DNA from 2 places in the Chromohalobacter sp. 48-RD10 genome. Region 1 is predicted to be linked to the other one. Evidence: predicted binding sites of a transcription regulator. Region 1 holds the regulator's gene; the other holds the start of a gene.
The links. The regulator PhoB, encoded in region 1, activates phosphate uptake and scavenging genes when phosphate is short. The targets are predictions, from matches to a motif close to TGTCATANNNNTGTCANA.

Region 1 (11,874 bases):
TAGCATACCGCCGTGCCGCGCTTGGCCGCTATTCGCTGGGTTGCGCCGAAAGGCCGAGCGGGTCATGCGTTTTACTGAGCACGAAGCCTGAGAGCACCTCATACTGGTATTAAATTTCTCATCAACCGCGGGAGATGGGCGCCGGGGCCGCCGCATGGCATGCTGCTGCTCAGGATCCGCGCTAACGTCTATCAAGGAATGAACCTCGATGCTGCATGCGTTTACTGCCATCAGTCAGGGCACACGGTTGGTTCTGTCGCCGGGGATGCGCCGCTTCGTCATTGCGCCGGTGGCAATCAATCTGCTGATCTACGCCGCCACGCTAGGTTATTTGTTCACGCATTTCGGCGGCTGGCTCGACTACTGGATGCTCAAGGTGCCGTCCTGGCTCGAGTGGCTGGAATGGTTGATCTGGCCGCTGCTGGTAGTGAGCCTACTGTTGGTGGTGTTCTTTTCCTTCACGCTGGTGACCAACCTGATCGCTGCGCCGTTTTATGGCTTTCTCGCCGAAAAGGTGGAATGGCGCCTGAGTGGGGCGCCGCCCAGCGATACGCGGGGGCTTTTCCGCGCCGGGGTCGACGCGCTGGGTCGCGAATTCGTCAAGCTGGGGTACATGCTGCCGCGCATGGCGCTGTTGTTCGTACTTGGTTTCGTGCCCGGCGTGAACGTATTCATGCCGTTCTTGTGGGCCGCCTTTTCGGCGTGGATGCTGGCGATTCAATACCTGGATTATCCGATGGATAACAACCAGGTGAGCTTTGGTGACATGCGACGACGCTTGCGGACGCGTTGGTGGCCGACGCTGACCTTTGGGGTCGGCATGTCGCTGGCGACGTGGATACCAGTGCTCAATCTGGTGTTGTTACCGGGCGGCGTGGCGGGCGCGGTGATACTCTGGCAGCAGTATTATCGTCATCTACCGGCTGTGACACGCTGAACGCTCTCGACGACACAGGAGACCCCGCATGCAAGATACGCAAGCGCCCTCGCAAGCGCCCTCGCAAGCGCCTTCTGTAGCGCCCGGCGGCTTCATTCGACGCCGCTGGGCGCTGGGCATCCTACTCGCGGCCGCCGTGGGCGCGTTTCTGGTGTGGTGGCTGGGCGCTCAGATGCGCGATTGGCTGGGGACATTGAGCACGCTTCAGGCGGGCATGCTGGCGAGTCTGGTGGCGGGGCTTTTCACGCCGCTGGGGGCGTTACCGATCATGGTGCTTCGCCACATTAGCCAGCGTCTCGAGGATGCCCTGATGGGCTTCGGTGCTGGCGTGATGTTGGCCGCCACGGCCTATTCCCTGGCCATGCCGGCCTACGAGGACTCGCTGGCGCTCACCGGCACCATCGGCTGGGCCCTGATGATCGTCTGCGGGGGGATCGTGTGTGGCGGTATTCTGGTCTGGGGGATGGACCGCTTCGTGCCCCATGAGCATTTCGCGCTGGGCAAGCAGGGTGGCGCGGATGCCTTGCAGATCCGGCGTATCTGGCTGTTCATCTTTGCCATCACCATTCACAACTTCCCCGAAGGGCTGGCAGTCGGCGTGGGCTATGCGCGTGGCGACATGGCCGCCGGGGTGGCGCTGACGCTGGGCATCGGCCTCCAGAATCTACCCGAGGGGCTGATCGTCTCCCTGGGGCTGCTGGCCATCGGCTACTCGCGTCCGATGGCATTGGGTGCGGCGTTATTGAGCGGTCTGGTGGAGCCTATCGGCGGGGTTATCGGGGCCTTTGCGGTGCATGTCGTCGATGTCTTGCTGCCCTTTGGCCTGGCCTTTGCCGCCGGCGCGATGTTGTTCGTGATCAGTCACGAGATCATTCCCGAGTCGCATCGCAAGGGACACGAACGCGATGCGACCTTCGGCGTGCTGGGTGGATTCATGCTGATGTTCATGCTTGACAAGGTGTTTTGACCCTCTCGTCTAAGCTGCTAAGTAATTGACAAACCTGCAATGAAAACTATTATGATTAGGCACAACCTGCCGTTGGTGCCACGTTGCATCAAGGCTCGACATTCGACGATAGATTGACAAGGAGGTATGTCGTGGCGCATCAACTACCGACGTTACCCTATGCTTATGATGCCTTGGAACCGCATATCGATGCGCTTACCATGGAGATCCATCACAGCCGTCACCATCAGACCTACGTCAATAATCTGAACGCCGCTCTGGAAGGCACGGATCTCGAATCGCTGCCGGTCGAAACCCTGATGGGTGAAATCGAGCGCGTTCCGGAAGCCAAGCGTCAGGCAGTGATCAACAATGGTGGCGGGCACGCCAACCATTCGCTGTTCTGGACGGTCATGTCGGCACAGGGTGGAGGCAAGGCCAAGGGCGATTTGGCCTCGGCTATCGAAAGTGAACTGGGCGGTGACGAAGCGTTTCGTGAAGCCTTCACGCAAGCTGCCCTCAAGCGCTTTGGCAGTGGCTGGGCTTGGCTGTCCGTTACGCCTGCCGGGCGTCTGGTCGTGGAAAACACGCTCAATCAGGATAGCCCGCTGATGCACGGCAATACGCCGATTCTGGGGCTGGACGTGTGGGAACACGCCTATTACCTCAAGTATCAGAACAAGCGTCCCGAGTACATCAAGGCCTTCTTCGAGGTCGTCGATTGGGACGAAGTGGCGCGTCGTTACGCCGAAGCCACTGCGTAAGCCTATCGGGAGTATGTCATGGGCCCGGCAACAGGCATGACGAACGATGTCTCAGTACCGGCCCAATGCCTGACCATGGCAGATTTCGGCGCTTTCGAGCGCCGTTATCGTTTGTATCACCGCTTCCCCTCCTTGAACCGCACCGACGCCGCGTTCACTCCGGTGGCCGAGGGCTGGGTCGATGAATGTCGTCCTGCCGTGGGTGTCAGTCTCGTCGGTTCGCGTCTCACGATCCACCATACCTACGAAACGCATGCCTTGGCCGACGCGCCTGCGCATGTGTCGATCATCGTCATGCTCGAGGGCAGCGCGGAACTGTCGCACGGTGAGCAGTATTTCGCTCTGGCACCGCGTGAAGCGCTAATGCTCACGCACGCCGGACATCAGACGTTGAGTGCGCGTCATGCCGGTGGGCAGCACCTGCGTGCGATCAATCTCACCTTGCTGGATGCCGTACGTACGTCGCACACGCACTTGGCTGCGCTACTGGTCGAATTGCTCGACAACACCACCAGTGGGGCGTGGCGCTTGTCCTTGCCCGAAGGCGTCTGGTTGTCGCTCGAGGATTGGCTGAATGCACCACCGGAGGAAGCACAGCAGCATGCCTTGCTCGGTGAGGGTCTGGCGCTGCAATTGATGGCTCACGGTTTGGCGGCCCGGGGAACCTCTCCCCAGCAGGATCGCCGCCTGGGGAGGCGTGACCGCCACCATTTGGCACGTGTGCGTGAATGCCTGCACGAACACCCTGAGGCGTCGCATAGCATCGAGTCCTTGGCGCAGCTGGCCTGCATGAGCCCCAGCGCATTGCGTGACAAGTTTCGCCAGGCGTATGGCCAGTCGGTCTTCGAATGTTTGCGTCAACGTCGCCTCGAGATGGCCCATGCGCTGCTCCGGGAAGGCTATAGCGTGCAGTACGTGGCGACACGGGTGGGGTATCGGCATGCCAGCAACTTTGCCACTGCCTTCAAGCAGCGCTACGGTCTATCGCCGCGTGCGTTACACCAGCGTCTACCCCCGGCTGGGGTCGTGATTACGCCTTAATGATGACAGAAGTTCCTCCGCGAGGTCGCTTGCAGCGTCGCGCATAGATTTTTCGGCATTGATCATAAGCAGAACGACTCTTAAAAGTTAATAATTCTCACTCTCCATAAGAAATGGGTCGACCGCGACCCGAGGACGAGAGCGAGGAGCCGTTTTCATGAGTCGCACATTGCATCCCCACTGGTTTTTCTGCGCGTGCCTGGCGGGCGTATTGTTCATGCCCACGACAACGTGGGCGCAATCCGAAAGCGATGACGGCGATGCCGTGGATCTGTCCACGGTGACAGTGTCGGGCGAGGCTGCCACCAAGACGCAGACGCCGATCATCGAAACGCCGCAGTCCGTTTCCAACATCGATCGCGAGGAGATGGATGAACGCGACACCCGCACACTTGGCGATGCCGTGAAATATACGCCAGGGGTATACTCCAACCAAGTGGGCGCATCGAACCGTTACGATTATCTCGTCATGCGGGGCTTCTCTGATGGAAGTCTCAGCAATACCTACCTCGATGGTCTGAAGGTGATGGGGGACACCAATGGCTACAGCTCGATGGTGATCGATCCTTACTTCCTGGAGAGTGCTGAAATCGTCAAGGGGCCGGCCTCGGTGCTTTACGGGCGCTCGTCTCCCGGGGGCCTGGTGGCGCTGACCAGCAAGCAACCGCAATTCGAGACACATCGGCAGCTGCGCTTTGGCGTGGGCAACAATAGCCAGCGCAGCGTGGCGTTCGATGTCACGGGGCCGCTGGATGATGAGCGACGTGCCGCCTATCGCGTGGTGGGCTTGGCAAGTGGTGCGGATACCCAGTTCGACTCGGTCGAGGAAGAGCGCTACGCCATCGCACCCTCGATGACCTGGGATGTCACCGACGATACGACCCTGTCGTTCATGGCCTATCTGCAAAAGGATCCGGAAGGCGGCTATCATTCCGGCGTACCTTACGAGGGGGCGGTGAAAAGCCACAATGGCCAGAAGATCAGCAATAACTTCTTCGATGGCGAGGAGGATTACGACAAGTTCGAGCGGACCCAGCGTATGTTCGGTTACAGCCTCGAGCACCGTTTCAACGATGCCTGGACCGCGCGCCAGAAGGTGCGCTATCTGAACGCCGATGTCGATATGGATCAAGTCGCCCAACAAGCCGAATACCTTTATGACGGTTCAAACAACTTGATAGGGCAGAATGTCTGGGTCGACGGGAATAGCAATGAACTCAAGCGCTCTTATTTTGGTGCCGAAGAGTCGCTCGAGGCCTGGACCATTGATAACCAGGTAGAAGCCAAGCTCCACAGTGGCTTCATCGACCATACTGTGTTGATGGGGCTTGATTATCAGAATCGCGAGAATGACGTTGTTTATAAGTCGGGCGCTTTTCCCAATATAAATCCGTTCGATCCGCAATATGGTGCAGATGTCGTGGGTGATATAACCACGACCAACGATGAGCGCCATGAGTTGACCCAGACGGGGGTTTACCTGCAAGACCAGATGGCCTTCGATCGCTGGCATCTCACGCTAGGCGGCCGCTACGACTGGGTCGAAATCAAGAACACCGATAATCTAAACGACAGCGAAAGCAAGCTAGACGATACCCAGTTCAGTGGCCGGGCCGGCGCACTCTATCTATTCGACAATGGTGTCGCGCCCTATGTCAGCTACAATACGGCCTTCACGCCGACCAGTTTTGTCGATGCCCAAGGCGATCTACTGGAGCCGATGGAAGGTGAACAGTGGGAAACCGGCCTCAAGTTCCAGCCGCCGGGCACTCAGGATCGCTATAGCCTCTCGCTGTTCCGCATCACGCAGGAAAACGTCGCCACCAAGGAGCAACCCACCGACCCTTATCGCTCCATCGGCGAGATCGAGTCGCAAGGCCTGGAGTTGGAAGCCCGCACGCAATTGACCGAGGGACTGCGTTTGCAGGCCGCCTATAGCTACACCGACATTACCTACACCAAGAGCGATGTGGATAGCGAAGAAGGCAGTCACGCCATCTACGCCCCGCGTCACCAGGCTAGCCTGTGGGGCCATTATGCCTTCCAAGGCGATACGCTCGCAGGTCTGGATGCCGGCCTCGGGGTGCGCTATTACGCTGATATCCAAGCGAATCGTGCCAACACCGAGCAAGTTCCCGATTACACGCTGGTCGATGCCATGCTGGGCTATGACATGAGCCAGATGGGGATGCCGGGCATGCAGGTGCAGCTCAATGTGGGCAACGTCTTCGACAAGGAGTACGTGGCCTCATGCAATTCGCTTCAGCACTGCTATTTTGGAGCGGAGCGGAATGTACGTGCGAGCCTGACCTACGACTTCTAGGCCCTGCCTAGCCATCGCTCGACGACTTTGCAGACAAGACCTTGGCACGATTGAATCGCGAGTGGTTTTCATTTACGCTTTTTGGCGTGGGTATCTGGCCCACGCCTTCCACTTGGCCTCGCCACAGGAAAGCTTTCGATGTCAGTGCTGCTTGATCGGTTTTATGCCGGTCCCTTGAAAGGGATGGATCGCAAGCTGGTCACCTGGGACCAGGCGCCAGCGACGACCTGGGCGGCGCGAGATGTATTCTCCGAGCCCGGGATGACACAGATCCTCAAGCGTTATGGCGCCGAGCATCAGCATGGCGATTCTCGCGCCGTGATCTCGCTGTGGTCGAAGTATTTCCTGGCGCTCACTACCTATCTGGGAGCGGCGCACAACCTGCTGGCGGAGCGACAATTACCGCTCGAGCTATCGCGTCTGGGCTTGGTACTCGGCGAGGATATGCTCATCGAGGCACTGGTCGTCGAAGACACCGGCACACCGCTCGTCGCCACTCAGGCCGAAACGCGCTTTCTTCCCATGATACGCGACACCTGGGGGCCGGCGATTGCCTGCATGGCCGAGCATACCGGTATCGCGCCCCGCGCACTATGGGGCAATCTCGGCCACTACTATGACTACCTCATCTCCCAGCTCTATACCTTGCCCGGTGGCCAGGCGCGGGCCGATACGGGCGGGCGTCTGATGACTCTGCGGGAATTGGCCGATGGCAAGCGTAATCCGCTGTTTCGCCCCATTCGCTATTATGAAAGCAGTGAAGGTGACATCGAGTCCATCCGGCGTGTCTGCTGCATTCGCTATCTTCTCCCCGGACTCGGCTACTGCGGCAACTGCCCGTTGGCATGTCGCGAGAAGACTGAAACCCAACCGCCACGACGCGTGGCCAACGGCTGATATGTCGAGCAGGTGTTTTTCTGGCAACGTTAGTCGCTACCCACGGCACGCCGTTCTTTGGGGGCGGTGCGCACGCGCGTGGCGGGGAAGACACAGCGGAAAAGCGCGCCTTGGCCGGGGGGGCTGTCGATGTCGAGATGCGCGTCGTGGCGCAGCAACACATGCTTGACGATGGCCAGCCCCAGGCCGGTGCCGCCGTTGGCGGCGCTGCGCCCCTTGTCGACGCGATAGAAGCGTTCGGTGAGGCGTGGCAGGTGTACCGGGTCGATACCGTCGCCGTCATCCTCGACCTCTACCGCAGCACCCTCCTTCCAGGGCTTCCAGCGCAGCGTGACGGTGCTTCCCGGCGGTGTGTAACGCACGGCATTGAAGACCAGGTTGGAAACGGCGCTGCGCATCTCGCCTTCGTCACCCAGCAGGCAATGGTCGGTGTGGATGTCCAGGGCTATCTCATGACTGCCCGCGCAGAGGTTGGCAGCGTCATCGCGAATGTTTTCCAGCAGCGTGGCCATGTCCAGCGGGGCCGGATCGTCGCGGGTCTCGTCGGTTTCCAGCTTCGACAACAGCAGTAGGTCCTCGACCAGGTTCTGCATACGCTGGGTCTGTTCCTGCATCTGGCCGAGGCCGCGCTGCCAGCGCGATGGTAGTTGATCGGCCTGATCGAGATAAGTCTCGAGATAACCGGTCAACACGGTGAGCGGGGTGCGCAGCTCATGCGACACATTGGCCACGAAGTCGCGTCGCATTTGCTCGAGGCGATGCAGTTGCGAGATGTCACGCGCCATGACCAAGCGCTCGTCGTCGCCGAACAGCGTGACCTGGTATTGCAGCGTCACATCATCGCGTATCGGCGAGGCCAAAGTCAGCGGTTCGCGGTAATCGCGGGCATTGAAATAGGCCACGAAGCGCGGGTCGCGCAGGAAGTTGGTGATGTGCTGGCCGCGATCATGGGGGGTTTGAAAGCCGAGCATCTGGGCCGCGGCACTGTTCCACCACTCTAGGTCGCCGTGATGGTCGAGCATGACCACGGCATCGCGCATTGCCTCGCAGGAGTCTTGTACGCGGCGGATGATATCGCGCAGGCGAGCCTGCGATTGACGCTGGATCTTCTGATACTTGTAGAGGCGATCGAACAGGTCGCCCCAGACCCCGGCGCCAACCGGTGGCGTGTCATGTGGATGTTGGGTCAGCCAGACATACAGGGCACGCAAATGGCGAAGATGCAGGTAGACGTAGAGGCCCAGACCGGCGGCCAGCCCCCAGCCGGGTTCGCCGAAGAGCCACCCGAGGACACCGAGACCGATGACGAGGTACGCCAGACGCCACAGTTCATTGGTCCAATAGTACACGTGCGCTACTCCTTGGTGGAGAAGCGATAACCGGTGCCGCGTACCGTCTGGATGAGGTGTTGGTGGTCATCGCCGAGCACCTTGCGCAGGCGGCGAATATGCACGTCGACGGTGCGCTCTTCGACGTAGACATTGCCACCCCAGACCTGGTCGAGCAACTGGCTGCGGGTGTAGGCGCGTTCCTGATGCGTCATGAAGAACTGCAGGAGCCGATACTCGATGGGGCCCACGTCCAGCGCCTCGCCGTTGGCGCTGACCCGGTGGCTGACGGGATCGAGACGCAAGCCGTCGATTTCCACCGTGTCCTCGACCCCGGTGGGCGTGGTACGTCGCAGCACGGCCTTGAGGCGTGCCACCAGTTCCCGCGGCGAGAACGGCTTGGTGATGTAATCATCGGCGCCGGCTTCCAATCCCTGAATCTTGTTGTCTTCCTCGCTCTTGGCGGTGAGCAGGATGATCGGCAGCTCGGCGGTGGTGGTATCGCGCTTGAGACGTCGCGCCAGTTCGATGCCGCTGGTGCCAGGCATCATCCAGTCCAGCAGCAGCAGATCGGGTTGATCGTCGACCACCATGGCGTGCGCCGCCTGGGCGTTGTCGGCTTCCAACACGCGGTAGTCGGCCATTTCCAGCGCCACCGCGATCATTTCGCGGATGGACGCCTCGTCATCGACGATGAGCACTGTCTTGGCGGTCATGGGCGTGGGCCTCTTGCGGATCGCGATGAAACGAATCACTCATGAATGACATCGGCATGACGATTACAACGCGCTAATGTGACATTTTCGTGACAATCGCGTTCTTTACCTATAGTTCATAGCGTCATATAGGCCATAACGCCAGGGCGATGCCCGCGAAGGTCACCAGCCCGGCCCAATGATTGTTGAGGAAGGCGCGGAAGCAAGGGTCGCGCTCACGATAACGAATCAAATAGTGTTGGTAGACGAAAATCGCCACCATGGCGGCCAGCCCCAGCCAGAAGAACCCGCCAAGCGCCAGACGCAGGCCGATCCAGGCGAGCAGCACCACGGTCAGGGCCTGCAACAACCCGATGATCAACCGGTCGGCGCGGCCGAACAGGACCGCCGTGGATTTGATCCCTACCCTGAGGTCATCGTCGCGGTCGACGATGGCGTATTCGGTGTCGTAGGCCACCGTCCAGGCGATGTTGGCGGCCAGCAGTAACCACGCCTCGAGCGGTACCTGGTGCTGAATGGCCATGAATGCCATGGGAATACCCCACGAGAAGGCCGCCCCCAGCACTACCTGCGGGAAATGCGTATAGCGCTTCATGAACGGATAGGTGGCCGCCAGCGCCAGCGCCGCGAATGACAGCAGCACGGTGGGCAGATTGGTCAGGCAGACCAGGCCGAAGGCAATCACCACCAGTATCGTGAAGGTGGCCTTGGCTTCCTTCTCGGAGATGCGCCCGGTGGCCAATGGCCGGTCACGCGTACGCTTGACGTGGCCATCGAAATGTCGGTCGGCGTAATCGTTGACCACGCAACCGGCGGCACGCATCACGTACACGCCGATAACGAAGATCAGCAGCGTGCCGCGCTCGGGTACGCCCTCGGCCGCCAGCCATAGCGCCCACAGCGTCGGCCACATCAGAAGCCAGGTGCCGATGGGGCGGTCCAGACGCGTCAGGCGCAGGAAATCCGGCACGCGGGCCAGGCCGGTGGGGCGCGCGGCGTCGGATGAATCGGCGGACATCGGGCTCTCCTGTGGAAACGTGAATGGTCAGCTTAGCGTGATGACAACGCGAGGTCAGCGTCCATGGCGTCGAGAAAGAACTCCTGGACGAGAATCGATGTACGCCCCAAGCGCAGGACGGAGCGCCGTCCCCAGGGCGCGGCGCGACCGTGTGCCGTGACGAGCGTGGGAGCCGGCGACCGAATGATCTCGATAGGGCCGCGTTCCAGGCCGGGTTGGCGAAACAACCAGCTGCCCAGCGAACGTGTTCCCAGCGACTGCAGCCGCACGCCGTGGAGCGACGTTAGCGGGGCCACCGAACGTGCCGCGACCCACGGTGTTTCGCCCAGCATCAGCATGACCTCGCGCCGCCAGATACGGGCCCGGGGGTCGAGCCCCAGCGCCCGGGCTTCGTCGCGCCGGGGGCGGCTGATTCCCTGAGCGAGCAGCCGTACTCCGAAGGGCTGTGTGCTGGCAGCGCGCAGGCGTGCGGTCAGCGAGTCGCGCGAAGCTACCCAACGCCACCAAGCGGGGCTCATGCGGGGGCGCTGGGCGGCGGCCGGCAGCCAGTGTGGGCTAGCGCTGAAACGGTTGTGTGTCATGCGTAAGATCAGGCTCAAAGTACATTAGTGTATCATGCGTGTACGATGCGTTATTGCAGCGTCCGCGCTGTCGTATCGCCGCGTCGTCACCCTTCTTCATGCGTAGCAAGAGGCGCCAATGAGCGACCCTTTGATCATCGTCGGCAGCGGCATGGCCGGTCTGGGACTGGCCCGGCAGGTACGTGCTCGCGATGCCCGGCGCGCCATCACTCTGATCACTGCCGATAGCGGCTCTGACTATTCGAAACCGCTTTTGTCCACGGGCTTTGCCAAGGGAATGCACCCTGAGCGTTTGGTGATGCGCTCCCCCCTCGAGGTGGCCGATGCGCTTCAGCTGACCATGCGTACGCACACGCGGGTCGATACCATCGACCCGCGAGCGCAGACGCTGGCCATCGGTGCGGAACGCCTGCCCTACGGCGAACTGGTCTTGGCCACCGGGGCAGCGCCCAGCGTGCCCTTCACGGTGGCGTACGACGTGCGCGATCGCGTCTTCACCATCAACGATCTCGACGACTATCGGCGTTTTCATGCCGTCTTGTCGCGCCATGGCGGCACTGCGCGCGTGGCGATCGTCGGCGCCGGACTGGTGGGCTGCGAGTTCGCCGACGATCTGCTTGCCGGGGGCCATCGCGTGGCACTGGTCGCCCCTGAACAAACGCCGCTGACGCGTCTTCTGCCGCTGCCGCTGGGCCAGGTGCTGGGGACCGCTCTGGGCAAGGCGGGCGCCGACCTGCGCCTGGGACGTAGCCTCGCACAGCTCCATCGTGATGACGAGGCAGTCTCGCTGGTGCTCGACGATGGCGAGGTGTTGTCCGCCGATCTGGTATTGATTGCCACCGGCCTCTCGCCGCGTACCGCGCTGGCCGATACCGCCGGGCTCGCCGTTTCCGAGTCCGGTATCCAGACGGATCGTTACCTGGCGAGCGCGCAGCCGGGCATCCATGCATTGGGTGATTGCGCCTGTGTGGCGGGGCTCAACGCCATGTACGTGCAACCGCTGCAGGCCAGCGCCAAGGCGCTGGCGGCGACCCTGACCGGGACGTCGACGCCGGTCGCTTACGGCGCCTGGCCGGTATTGGTCAAGACCCCGTCGTGCCCGGTGGTGTCACTACCGCCGCGCCAAGCACCGGCACGTTGGCGGATCGAGGGCGAGGGCGACGATCTCAGTGCGCTCGCCGAGGATGAAAACGGCCATTTGCTGGGGTTTGCATTGACAGGGGCTTGCGTACGTCGGAAAGTCGAGCTGGCGCGGATCGCCCCGCCGTTGCTACCCTAGCTTGGGTCGTCATGCTGGTGGATACCGGTATGGCGCATCAGGTG
Region 2 (11,874 bases), 210 kb from region 1:
CGTCAAGCCCTTCCAGCAGTGGCATGGTCATGACCACCTGCGACGCTTGACCGAAATGCTTCTGGATCTCGCGCCCCATCAGCAGGTTGAACTTCTGATCGGTGCCGCCCAACTCGATATCGGCTTCAAGCGCCACCGAGTCGTAGCCCTGCACCAGGGGGTACAGGAACTCGTGAATCGAAATCGACTGGTTGGCCGTATAACGCTTCTCGAAATCGTCACGCTCCAGCATGCGTGCCACGGTAGACTGCGCTGCCAACTCAATCATGTCAGCCGCGGAAAGCTGGCTCATCCACTCGGCGTTGAAGCGCACTTCCGTGAGTGCCGGATCGAGGATCTGGAACACCTGCTCTTTATAGGTCTCCGCATTGGTCTTGACCTCTTCCTCGGTCAGCGGCTTGCGGGTCACGCTCTTCCCAGTGGGGTCACCGATACGCCCCGTAAAGTCGCCGATCAGGAAGACGACCTGGTGGCCGAGCTCCTGAAACTGACGCATCTTGGTCAACAACACGCTATGCCCCAGATGAAGGTCCGGTGCGGTAGGATCAAACCCCGCCTTGATACGCAGCTTACGCCCGGATTCGAGCTTTTTTACCAACTCGTCTTCCAGCAGGATTTCATGGGTGCCACGCTTGAGCAGCGCCAGCGCATCGGCAACGTCGGTCATCGTATCCTTTCTCCGCAAATGGGGTGGCTTGGGCAATAATGGGGGGATGTTAGCATGACTCATCGACGCGGTTGAGCGCCCCGACACATGGAGAGGAACATGCCCCTTTATATCGGCCTGATGTCCGGCACCAGCCTGGACAGCATCGACGCCGCCCTGGTGCATTGCGGCGACGACCGCCCCGAGTGGCTAGGTGCTACTGGAGTGACCTTTCCCGCCGCGCTGCGCGAGGATTTGCTGGCCTTATGTCTCGCCCGCGAGACCTCTTTCAGCGAACTGGCCCGACTCGAAACCGCGTTCTGCGAGTACCAAGCCGAGGCAGTCAACCGCCTGCTCACGGAGACCGGCACCTCGCCTGACGACATCGCTGCCATCGGCAGCCACGGGCAAACCATCGAACACGCCCCCGAGGGGGTTCCGCCGCACACCTACCAGCTCGACAACCCCAGCCTACTTGCTGAGCTGACCGGCTGCGCAGTGGTCGGCGATTTTAGGCGCCGCGACATGGCCGCCGGCGGACAAGCCGCGCCGCTCGCGCCGGCCTTTCATGCCGCGCTATTCACCTCTGCCGAGCATACGCGCTTGATCCTAAACCTCGGAGGCATCGCCAACCTCACGCATCTTCCTCCGAGCGGCGACTCTGCCCCTGTACTCGGTTTCGACACCGGCCCCGCCAACATGCTGATGGACGCCTGGTGTCAGCGCCATCTGGGCCACGCCTACGACGCCGATGGTGCTTGGGCCGCCAGCGGCCACGTCGACGCGGCCTTGCTCTCACGCCTTCTCGATGACCCTTACTTCCGGCGCCCCCCGCCCAAGAGCACTGGACGCGAGCATTTTCATCTCGACTGGCTGACAACTCATCTCACGGGTGACGAGGCGCCCCGAGACGTCCAGGCGACGCTCGCTGAGCTGACCGCCGCCAGCATTGCCATGGCCATCACCCAAGACAGCGAACGTTTGGATACGTGTTACGATGCGCTCATTCCCTGCGGGGGCGGCGCCCACAACGTAGACCTGCTGGCGCGCCTACGTCGGCACGTGCCGGATATTCCGCTGACGCCCTGTGAGCGTTTCGGCTGGTCAACGGACTGGCTGGAAGCCGGCGCCTTCGCCTGGCTTGCTCATCAGCGCCTCGCAGGGCGCTCCGGCAACCTTCCCGAGGTTACCGGGGCGCGTGCCCCCCGTGTGTTGGGCGGTCTCTATGCGCCATGAAGGCTCACTCATCGTCGCCTTGAAGGGTGAGGCGCTCGGCGGCATCGCTCGCCCGCGCAAGTTGCGAACTATCGGCATCGCCATAATCGATACACAACCGCAGGTCGTTGGCCGAGTCGGCATGCACCAATGCCATCTTTTCGCTGATGCGCCCTTGCCGATAGAGCGCATATAGCGCCTGATCGAAGGTCTGCATACCCTGATCGTGAGAGCGTTGCATGATCTCCTTGAGGTCGTGAATCGCCCCCTTGCGGATCAGATCGCTGACCAACGGCGAACGCAGCATCACCTCGACCGCCGCGCAGCGCCCCTCGCCATCTTCGCGCGGCAGCAGACGCTGGGCGACGATGGCCTGTAAATTGAGCGACAGATCCATCCATACCTGTTCGTGGCGCTCGCTCGGGAAGAAATGTTGTATCCGTTCCAGCGCCTGATTGGCGTTGTTGGCATGCAGCGTCGCCAGGCACAGATGACCGGTCTCGGCGAACGTCAACGCCTGCTCCATGATCTCGCGCGAGCGCACCTCGCCGATCATGATTACATCGGGCGCCTGACGCAGTGCATTCTTGAGCGCCACCTCGAAGGACTCGGTATCGATGCCCACCTCGCGCTGATTGATGATCGCCCGGCCATGGGGATGAATGTACTCGATGGGATCTTCAATACTGATGACATGTCCGCCGGTCGTCTGATTGCGGTGCTGAATCATCGACGCCAGCGTGGTCGACTTGCCGCTACCCGTGCCACCGACGATGAACACTAGACCGCGTTTGCGATTGACCAACTCGCTCAAGACATCCGGCAACGCCAGGCTCGCCAGATCGGGAATGTCGTAGGCGATTCGGCGCACGACCATCGCCATCTGGCTGCGCTGGTAGAAGGCACTGACGCGAAAACGCCCCTTGCCCGACAGACTGAGTGCAAAATTGGCCTCGCGTTCAGCCTCGAAACGTTCTCCCACGCCCTGCGGCAGCGCCGCCGAGACCAACTCACGCACCTGTGACACCGACATCGCCTGTGCGCCCAGCGTGACCAGCTCGCCATTGATCTTGAGACTCGGCGGCGCCCCGGTGGACACCAGCAGGTCGGAGGCTTGCTTGTCGAGCATGATGTCCAGCAGTTGCGTCAGCCACTCGTATGGCGTCATCTCGCGCTCTCCTTCGCGACTGTCGATCATGCCCAGCTTACACGCCCAGTACGCGTCCATCCTTCGCCTTGGCCTGTGCCTCGGCGCGCGAGACGACACCCTGCGCCACCAGGCGCGAAAGCGCCGCATCCAGCGTCTGCATACCCAGGCTGCCACCAGTCTGGATCGAGGAATACATCTGCGCCAGTTTGTTCTCGCGAATCAGGTTACGCACCGCCGCGCTGGCCACCAGGATCTCGTGCGCCGCCATACGCCCGCCGCCTTCACGCTTGAGCAATACCTGAGAAATGACCCCCTGCAGCGACTCGGACAACATCGAACGCACCATGCTTTTCTCGTCGCCCGGGAACACATCGATGATGCGGTCCACGGTCTTGGCTGCCGACGTGGTGTGCAGGGTGCCGAATACCAGATGGCCGGTTTCGGCAGCGGTCAGCGCCAGGCGGATGGTTTCCAGGTCGCGTAGCTCACCGACCAGAATCACGTCGGGGTCCTCGCGCAGTGCCGAGCGCAACGCCGTAGCGAAGCTGCGCGTATCGCGATGCAACTCGCGCTGATTGACGAGACTGCGCTTGCTGCGATGCACGAACTCCACCGGGTCTTCGATGGTCAGCACATGCTGATAATAGTTTTCGTTGACGTAGTCGATCATCGCCGCCAAGGTCGTGCTCTTGCCCGACCCGGTCGGCCCCGTCACCAGCACCAGCCCACGCGGCAGCGAGGCCAGGCGTCGAAATACATCTCCCAGGTCCAGGTCATCGAGGGTCAGCACCTCGCTGGGAATGGTGCGAAAGACGGCGCCCGCGCCGCGCCCTTGATGGAAGACGTTGACGCGAAAGCGCGCCACGCCCGGCACCTCGAACGAGAAATCATGCTCGAGCGTCTCTTCGTAGTCGCGGCGCTGCTGATCGTTCATGATCGCGTAGATCAACTTGTGAACGTCACGATCCTCGATCGGCGGCACGTTGAGCCGGCGGATGTCGCCGTCGACGCGAATCATTGGCGGCAAACCGGCAGACAGATGCAGATCGGACGCCTTCTGTTTTGCCGAGAACGCCAGCAATTCGATAATATCCATGCATTTCTCTCGCTCGCGGACAGGGTTTCTCAGTATGCCAGATGTCACCATCGCCGAATCCCTCGAACGCGCTCGCCAGCGTTTGACCCGCGCCCTGGCGAGCGCGGGGCGTGACGGCGAGGACGCCTGCCTGTTGGCCGTGAGCAAGACGCAACCCACAGCCAGCGTGCGCCAGGCCTTCGCTGCGGGGCAACGCGCATTCGGCGAGAACTATCTTCAGGAAGCGCTCGACAAGCAGGCCTCGCTGGACGATCTCGAGGGTATCGTCTGGCATTTCATCGGTCCTTTGCAATCCAACAAGACCCGCGCGGTGGCCGAGCACTTCCAATGGGTGCATACCATCGACCGCGCACGCATCGCCACACGCCTCGACGCACAACGCCCGACGGCGCTGGAACCGCTGAATGTTTGCCTGCAGGTCAACGTCAGCGGCGAAACCAGCAAATCCGGCGTGGTGCCCGAGGCCTTGCCAGCACTGGCCGACGCCGTGGTGGCACTGCCACGCCTGCGACTACGCGGCTTGATGACACTGCCCGCACCGAGCGACGACCCGGCAGCCCAACGGCGACCCTTCGCCGAGCTGCGCGCCTTGCTCGAAACACTCCGCCAGCGACATCCCCAGGCGCCCCTGGATACACTCTCGATGGGCATGAGCGGCGATCTCGAGTCCGCCACCCTCGAAGGCGCCACCCTGGTCCGTCTGGGCACGGCCATTTTCGGGCAGCGCGCGCCGCGCGCCTGATCGTCTTGTCTCAACGCCACTGTTTCGCCGCGACACTACAGGAGACCCCATGACAAGCCACGTCACATTCATCGGCGCCGGGAACATGGCCAGCGCCATTTTCGGCGGCATGATCGAAGGCGGCCATCCCGCCGAAGCCATCACCGCCACCGCGCGCAGCACCCAGACACTCGACGCGCTCGCGTCGCGCTATGGCGTCCACACCACCTCCGACAATAACGCGGCCGTCGAACAAGCGGATGTCGTGGTCCTGGCCGTCAAGCCGCAGGTCATGCGTGAGGTCTGCAACGAATTGCGCGATAGCGTGCAGCGCCAACGCCCGCTAATCGTCTCCGTGGCCGCCGGTTTGAGTGCCGAGACGCTGGAGAATTGGCTCGGCGGCGAGCTCGCCATGATCCGCTGCATGCCCAATACCCCCAGCCTGGTCGGCCAGGGTGCCTCGGGGCTTTACGCTAACGCCCGCGTCAGCGAGGAGCAGAGGCAACTGACCACCTCGCTGCTGGAAGCCGTAGGGCTCGTGGAGTGGGTCGCCGACGAGACGCTTCTCGAGGCCGTCACGGCCGTGTCGGGTAGCGGACCGGCGTATTTCTTCTTGATCATGGAAGCACTCGAGGACGCCGGCAAGAAGCTCGGTTTGCCCGCCGACAGTGCCCGCCGTCTGGCCCTGCAAACCGCTTACGGCGCCGCCAGCATGGCCCGCGGAAGCGAATTCGAGCCAGCTGAGTTGCGCCGCCGCGTGACCTCGCCCAACGGCACCACCGAACGCGCCATCAATAGCTTCGAGGACGACGGCCTGCGTATGCTGTTCGAAAACGCCACGCAAGCTTGCGCGACACGCGCCCGTGAGCTGGCCGACGAACTGAGCCGCGACTGAATCCCCCTTCACCCATTCGACACGGAGGAGCCCCATGGGCAGCCAAATAGGAAGCGCCGGCTTGATGCTGGTCAACACACTAATCAATGTGTATCTGTTCGTCTTGATGCTGCGCTTTCTGCTGCAGTTTTCGCGCGCCGACTACTACAACCCCGTCAGCCAGGCGGTGATCAAGGCCACGCGTCCAGTGGTCGCGCCGTTACAACGCATTTTCTGCCCGCGTGGACGTTTCGATCCCGCCTCGCTGGTCGCGGGCTTGCTGATCAAGGCCATCACCATCTTCGTACTGCTCAAGCTTGCCGGCATCGGCATGCCGCCGATTCAGGGCGTGCTGGTGGCATCACTGGCCGGGGTATTGAGCGCCATTCTCGACATCTACTTCTTTGCCCTGATCATAATGATCATTCTCAGTTGGGTCGCGCCACAGGCCAGCCATCCCGGCGCCATTCTCGTCCACCAAGTGGTCGAACCGATTATGGCCCCAGTGCGCAAGGTCATCCCCCCGCTGGGCATGATCGACTTGTCGCCCATCGTGGTGTTCATCGCCATCAATCTGGTCGATAGCCTCGTCGTCGGCGCCCTCGCCCGTGCGGCGGGATTGCCTGGCATGCTGGTAGGCTTCTGAACATTCACGACCCTGGCGCCGTCGCGCGCCCCACGCTGGACACGGAAACCGATACACACGATGCCCGATACGCTACCTCCCGACTCGGTCGGTCTGGTTACGCCGCAAACGGCGCACTTCGATACCCCGCTGGCACTGGCCGGCGGCAAGACGCTGTCCGACTATACTCTGATCTACGAGACGTATGGCACGCTCAACGCCGAACGCAATAACGCGGTGCTGATCTGCCATGCGCTTTCCGGCCATCACCACGCCGCCGGCTTCCATGATATGGAAGATCGCAAGCCCGGCTGGTGGGACGCGTATATCGGTCCCGGCAAGGCAATCGACACCGAGCGCTTCTTCGTCGTGTCGATCAACAACCTCGGCGGCTGCCACGGCAGTACTGGCCCTGCATCGACCAACCCCGAGACCCAGCGCGCCTGGGGACCCGAATTCCCGGTCCTGACGGTGGCCGACTGGGTGCATAGCCAGGCACGCCTGGCGGACCGGCTGGGCATCGAACGCTTCGCCGCCGTGGTCGGCGGCAGCCTCGGCGGCATGCAGGTGTTGCAATGGACGATGGCATACCCCGAGCGCATCGCCAACGCCGTGGTCATCGCCGCCACGCCACGCCTCTCGGCGCAGAACATCGCCTTCAACGAGGTCGCCCGCCAGGCAATTCGTTCGGATCCCGACTTCCATGACGGTTGGTATGAGGAGCACGGTACGGTGCCCAAACGCGGACTCAGGCTGGCCCGCATGATCGGCCATATTACCTATCTGTCCGAACACTCGATGGGGGCCAAGTTCGGCCGCGATCTGCGTACCGATCAGCTCAACTTCGGCTATGACGTGGAGTTCCAGGTCGAATCGTACCTGCGCCATCAGGGGGATACGTTTTCCACCAGCTTCGATGCCAATACGTATTTGCTGATGACCAAGGCGCTGGATTACTTCGACCCGGCCGCCCTGCACGGCGGCGATCTGGCGGCGGCGCTGGCACCGGCGCAATGCCCGTTCCTGGTGGTCAGCTTCACCACCGACTGGCGCTTCGCACCGCCGCGTTCACGGGAGCTGGTCGACGCCCTGATGCGCGCCGACAAGACCGTCAGCTACGCCAGCATCGACTCGCCGCATGGCCACGATGCATTTTTGCTGCCGCACCCGCGTTACGAGGCAGTGTTCGGCGGATTCATGCGTCGCGCTGCCCGCGACCTGCAGCTCGAGGAGACGACCTGATGCGCGCCGATCTCAAATTGATCCACGACTGGGTCCCGCAAGGCGCACGCGTGCTCGACCTGGGCTGCGGCGACGGCGCACTGCTGGCCGCCCTGGCGCGTGACAAGCAGGTCGTCGGCTATGGGCTGGAGATCGACCCCGACGGCATCACCGCCTGCATCGAACGTGGTGTCAGCGTCATCGAGCATGACATCGATGACGGCCTGAGCAACGTCGAGAATGACGCCTATGACCTGGTAATCATGACGCAAGCACTTCAGGCTCTGCAGCGCCCGGACCGCACCCTCGACGAAATGCTGCGCGTAGGCCGGGAATGCATCATCGCCTTCCCCAACTTCGCCTACTGGCGCCACCGCCTGTATCTCGGCTTTCAGGGCCGTATGCCGGTGTCCAAGTCGCTCCCCCATGCTTGGTACGACACACCCAACATCCACCTATCGACGTTTCGCGACTTCGGCCAGCTATGCCGTGACAAGGGCCTGACCATCGTCGATCAACGCGTCGGCAACGGCGACCACGAGCCGCATTGGAGCTCGCGGCTGTGGCCCAACCTGTGCGGGGAGACGGCAATCTTCCGCGTCACCCGCGCCTCACGCTGACTCAGACGCTCGGCGGCTGCCGCTCGAGATCCACCGGCAGCCGCCGGGTCAATATCGCCTGGCAAGGTACGCCGGCCGTGTCATGGATGACGCTGACGCCATACGCCAGCACCTCAACTCCCTGGGCGGCGACGCGACGCAGCGTTTCGGCATAGACAGGGTCGAGGTGCCCGGCCGGTGCCACAGTGTCGATCCCGGTATGTGCCACGCAAAACAGCAGTACCGCGCGCTCGCCCATCGCGACCCGCGCCGCCAGGCTCTCCAGATGCCGCCGACCACGTTCGCTGACCGAGTCGGGGAAATAGCCATGGCCGTCGTCTTCACGCAGCGTCACCTGCTTGACCTCGACATGGATCGTTTGCCGTGCCTCGGCGAGGCGAAAATCGAGCCGTGCGCCTTCGACCTTCGCCTCCCGCTTGAGCGTTGTATACCCCGCCAGCTCGGCGATACGCCCAGTGCTCAGGGCTTCCTCGACCCACGCGTTGGCGCGCCCGGTGTGCACCGAGACCAAGGCCGGTGCCGCGCCGGGCATGGGCAGCTCGATCCATTCCCAGGTCCAGGCCAGCTTACGCGCGGGGTTACGACTCGGCGAGAGCCAGACGCGACACCCGGGGACGTTGACGCCTCGCATGGAGCCAGTATTAGGGCAATGCGCGATCACCTCCTCGCCCGACGCCAATCGCACATCGGCCAGAAAGCGCTTGTAACGACGCACCAGAATACCGGGCGTCAGTTGCGTGTATTCCACATCTTCCCCTCTTGGGTCGCTAACGCATCACCGCGTGGGACAAAAAATCACATTTTCATAAGAGCGGCCGCGTGGCGGCGTAACGCGCGCGCTCCAGCGTCTTGACCGAGATCCGAATGCGTCATTTTATCGCCTAGGGTGGTTGCAAAGCCTGCACTTTTCCGCTAAATAAGCAGGGCTTCGGGCGGGCGCCCAAGCCCTACCCTGGCCAGGCATCGGCCCAAGTCACTTGCGTAATGAGGCAGTCCCATGCCAGTAGCGGAAATCAAATCGGAAGCGCCGAAAAAATTCACCCCGTACGAGCCGGCGCCGGGTGAAGAATACATGAACGAGCAGCAGCTCGCGCACTTCCGCCAAATCCTGCTCATCTGGAAACAGGAGCTCATGGAAGAGGTGGATCGCACGGTGCGCCACCTGCAGGAAGAGGCCAACAACTTCGCCGATCCGGCCGACCGGGCCACCCAGGAAGAAGGCTTCAACCTGGAGTTGCGCACCCGTGACCGTGAGCGCAAGCTGCTCAAGAAAATCAACGAGACCATCGAAAATATCGATGAGGACGACTATGGCTTCTGTGAAGCCTGCGGCGTCGAGATCGGCATTCGCCGCCTCGAGGCTCGCCCCACCGCCACGCTCTGCGTCGACTGCAAGACGCTGGCGGAGCTCAAGGAAAAGCAACTCGGCGGCTGATACCGTCCCTGAACACTCTATCGACGGGCACCTTCGGGTGCCCGTTTGTCATTGCGCAGGTCACGCCAGTCATGTCGTATATCGGTCGTTTCGCACCGACACCTTCGGGGCCCCTCCATCTGGGCTCCCTGATCACGGCCCTGGCGAGCTTTCTCGACGCACGCCACGCCCAGGGGCGTTGGCTCGTGCGTATCGAGGATATCGATCCGCCACGCTGCCCTGCAGGCACCGCCGATACCATTGTCCAACAGTTGGAGGCCTTCGGCCTGACCTGGGATGGCAGCGTGCACTACCAGAGCGAGCGTCACGCGCACTACCAGGCAGCGCTCGAGCGTCTCGTTGAGCGGGGGTTTGCCTACCCGTGCAGCTGTTCGCGCAAGGAATGGCGCGAGTATGCCACCTATCCCGGCTGGTGCCGGCACGGACCGCTGAGTCCCGAGCGCCCCCTGGCCTGGCGACTACGAAGCGATCTTGGCCTGCGCCCCGTCGAATGGGAAGACCGGCGCCTGGGTCATCAACGCTTCGACCCCGCCGAGTTGGGCGACGTGGTCCTCAAGCGCAAGGATGACCTCTGGGCCTATCAGCTCGCGGTGATCGTCGATGACGCCGATCAAGGCGTGTCCGACGTGGTGCGCGGCGCCGACCTGCTCGACAACACTCCCTGGCAGCGTCAATTGCAGGATGCATTGGCATTCCCGGTACCGCGCTATTTGCACCTTCCTCTGGTGCTCGGTGACAACGGCCAGAAGCTCTCCAAGCAGAATCTTGCCCCAGCGCTGCCGACCAATGAAGCCGGAATACGCCACACCCTGCACCACGCCTTGCAGCGACTCGGTCAGCAACCGCCACGCGAAATGGCACACGCCTGCGTAGCCGATCAGCTCGACGCAGCAATCACGGCCTGGCGTCCCGAACACCTGCGTCACATGACAGCGAATGAGCACTGAAAGCCCGCCCCCGCACGTGCATCCGATGCCTCGACAGTGCTCTTGTCATGCCATGGTCGCACACCCCTTGGCTTGATTCGCCCAGCCGGCAGGCGTCAGGATACAGGCCAACTGATCGTCGCATGAGCCGGCGCTCGACCACTCCCCATGCATTCACGCGACCATGAGGCCCATGAGCCGAATCCTGATCGTCGAAAACGAAGACACGCCGCGCCAGACCCTGAAGGATCTGCTCGAGCGTCAGGCGTACCGCGTCGCGACTGCCGCATCGCTCGACGCGGCCCAGGCGCTGGCGCCGCAGACCTTCGACCTGGTGATCTGCGATCTGCGCTTGGCAGGAGAAGATGGCACGCAGATGCTCGCGCTGAGCGCCCCGACACCGATATTGGTCATGACCGACCACGCCAGCCTGCGCAAGGCCGTGGTCGCGCTCAAGGAAGGCGCCGTCGATTGTGTCGCCAGACCCGTCGATGACGATGACGTCCTGGCGACCGTGTCACGCGTGCTGTCACACCCGGCGCCCAAGGAAACCGCCGCCCCTAGCGGCGTTCCCCGTGGCATGATCGGCGAGTGCGTCGCCATTCAGCGTGTCTACGAACGTATCCGCAAGACGGCACCCGCCGACGTCACCGTGCTCGTACAGGGGGAGACGGGCACCGGAAAGGAACTGGTCGCGCGCGCTCTGCATCGCCAGAGCCGCCGCGCCAAGGCACCGCTGATCTGCGTCAACTGCGCCGCGATTCCCGAAACCCTGATCGAATCCGAACTCTTCGGCCACGAAAAGGGCGCCTTCACAGGCGCCAACAGCGCACGCACCGGCCTGGTCGAGGCCGCCGATGGCGGCACGCTCTTCCTCGACGAGATCGGCGAGTTGCCTCTGGACGCTCAGGCCCGCCTGTTACGGGTGCTTCAGGAAGGCGAGATCCGGCGTATCGGCTCGGTGGAGACGCGTTACGTCGATGTGCGCCTGATCGCGGCGACGCACCGTGACTTGCACTCGCTGTCGCGCAGCGGCGAATTCAGGCTCGATCTCTACTATCGACTCAATGTTATGCAGATCGAGCTGCCACCGCTTCGCGAACGCGATGACGATATTCTCTCCATTGCCCAGGTTCTGCTCGAACGTGCTTGTACCCGTCATGCACGACCGGGATTGCGCTTATCGCGTGCCGCACGCCGCGACATCCTCGGTTACGCCTGGCCTGGCAATGTGCGCGAGCTGGAAAACGCTCTGGAGCGCGGCGTCATTCTCGCCGAGGGCCACCTTATCCACCCCGACGACCTCGGCCTCCCAATGGAACGAAGACAGGAGCCGGTCTCTGCA

Region 2: the regulator PhoB is predicted to act here: its motif matches at 10,594-10,611, upstream of OP496_RS06205 (sigma-54 dependent transcriptional regulator).

The regions. Positions count from the first base shown of each region.
Region 1 is NZ_JARANX010000003.1:63,640-75,513, forward strand. It holds gene cysZ (sulfate transporter CysZ) at 209-937, shown strand; gene OP496_RS05210 (ZIP family metal transporter) at 966-1,904, shown strand; gene OP496_RS05215 (superoxide dismutase) at 2,036-2,647, shown strand; gene OP496_RS05220 (AraC family transcriptional regulator) at 2,666-3,688, shown strand; gene OP496_RS05225 (TonB-dependent siderophore receptor) at 3,906-6,011, shown strand; gene fhuF (siderophore-iron reductase FhuF) at 6,150-6,908, shown strand; gene phoR (phosphate regulon sensor histidine kinase PhoR) at 6,938-8,257, opposite strand; gene phoB (phosphate regulon transcriptional regulator PhoB) at 8,263-8,952, opposite strand; gene ubiA (4-hydroxybenzoate octaprenyltransferase) at 9,077-9,970, opposite strand; gene OP496_RS05250 (chorismate lyase) at 10,003-10,551, opposite strand; gene OP496_RS05255 (FAD-dependent oxidoreductase) at 10,670-11,830, shown strand.
Region 2 is NZ_JARANX010000003.1:272,489-284,362, reverse strand. It holds gene tyrS (tyrosine--tRNA ligase) at 1-667, opposite strand, end outside; gene OP496_RS06260 (anhydro-N-acetylmuramic acid kinase) at 767-1,882, shown strand; gene OP496_RS06255 (PilT/PilU family type 4a pilus ATPase) at 1,887-3,029, opposite strand; gene OP496_RS06250 (type IV pilus twitching motility protein PilT) at 3,067-4,107, opposite strand; gene OP496_RS06245 (YggS family pyridoxal phosphate-dependent enzyme) at 4,142-4,849, shown strand; gene proC (pyrroline-5-carboxylate reductase) at 4,899-5,723, shown strand; gene OP496_RS06235 (YggT family protein) at 5,758-6,348, shown strand; gene OP496_RS06230 (homoserine O-acetyltransferase) at 6,409-7,569, shown strand; gene metW (methionine biosynthesis protein MetW) at 7,569-8,168, shown strand; gene sfsA (DNA/RNA nuclease SfsA) at 8,170-8,916, opposite strand; gene dksA (RNA polymerase-binding protein DksA) at 9,166-9,603, shown strand; gene gluQRS (tRNA glutamyl-Q(34) synthetase GluQRS) at 9,675-10,550, shown strand; gene OP496_RS06205 (sigma-54 dependent transcriptional regulator) at 10,723-11,874, shown strand, end outside.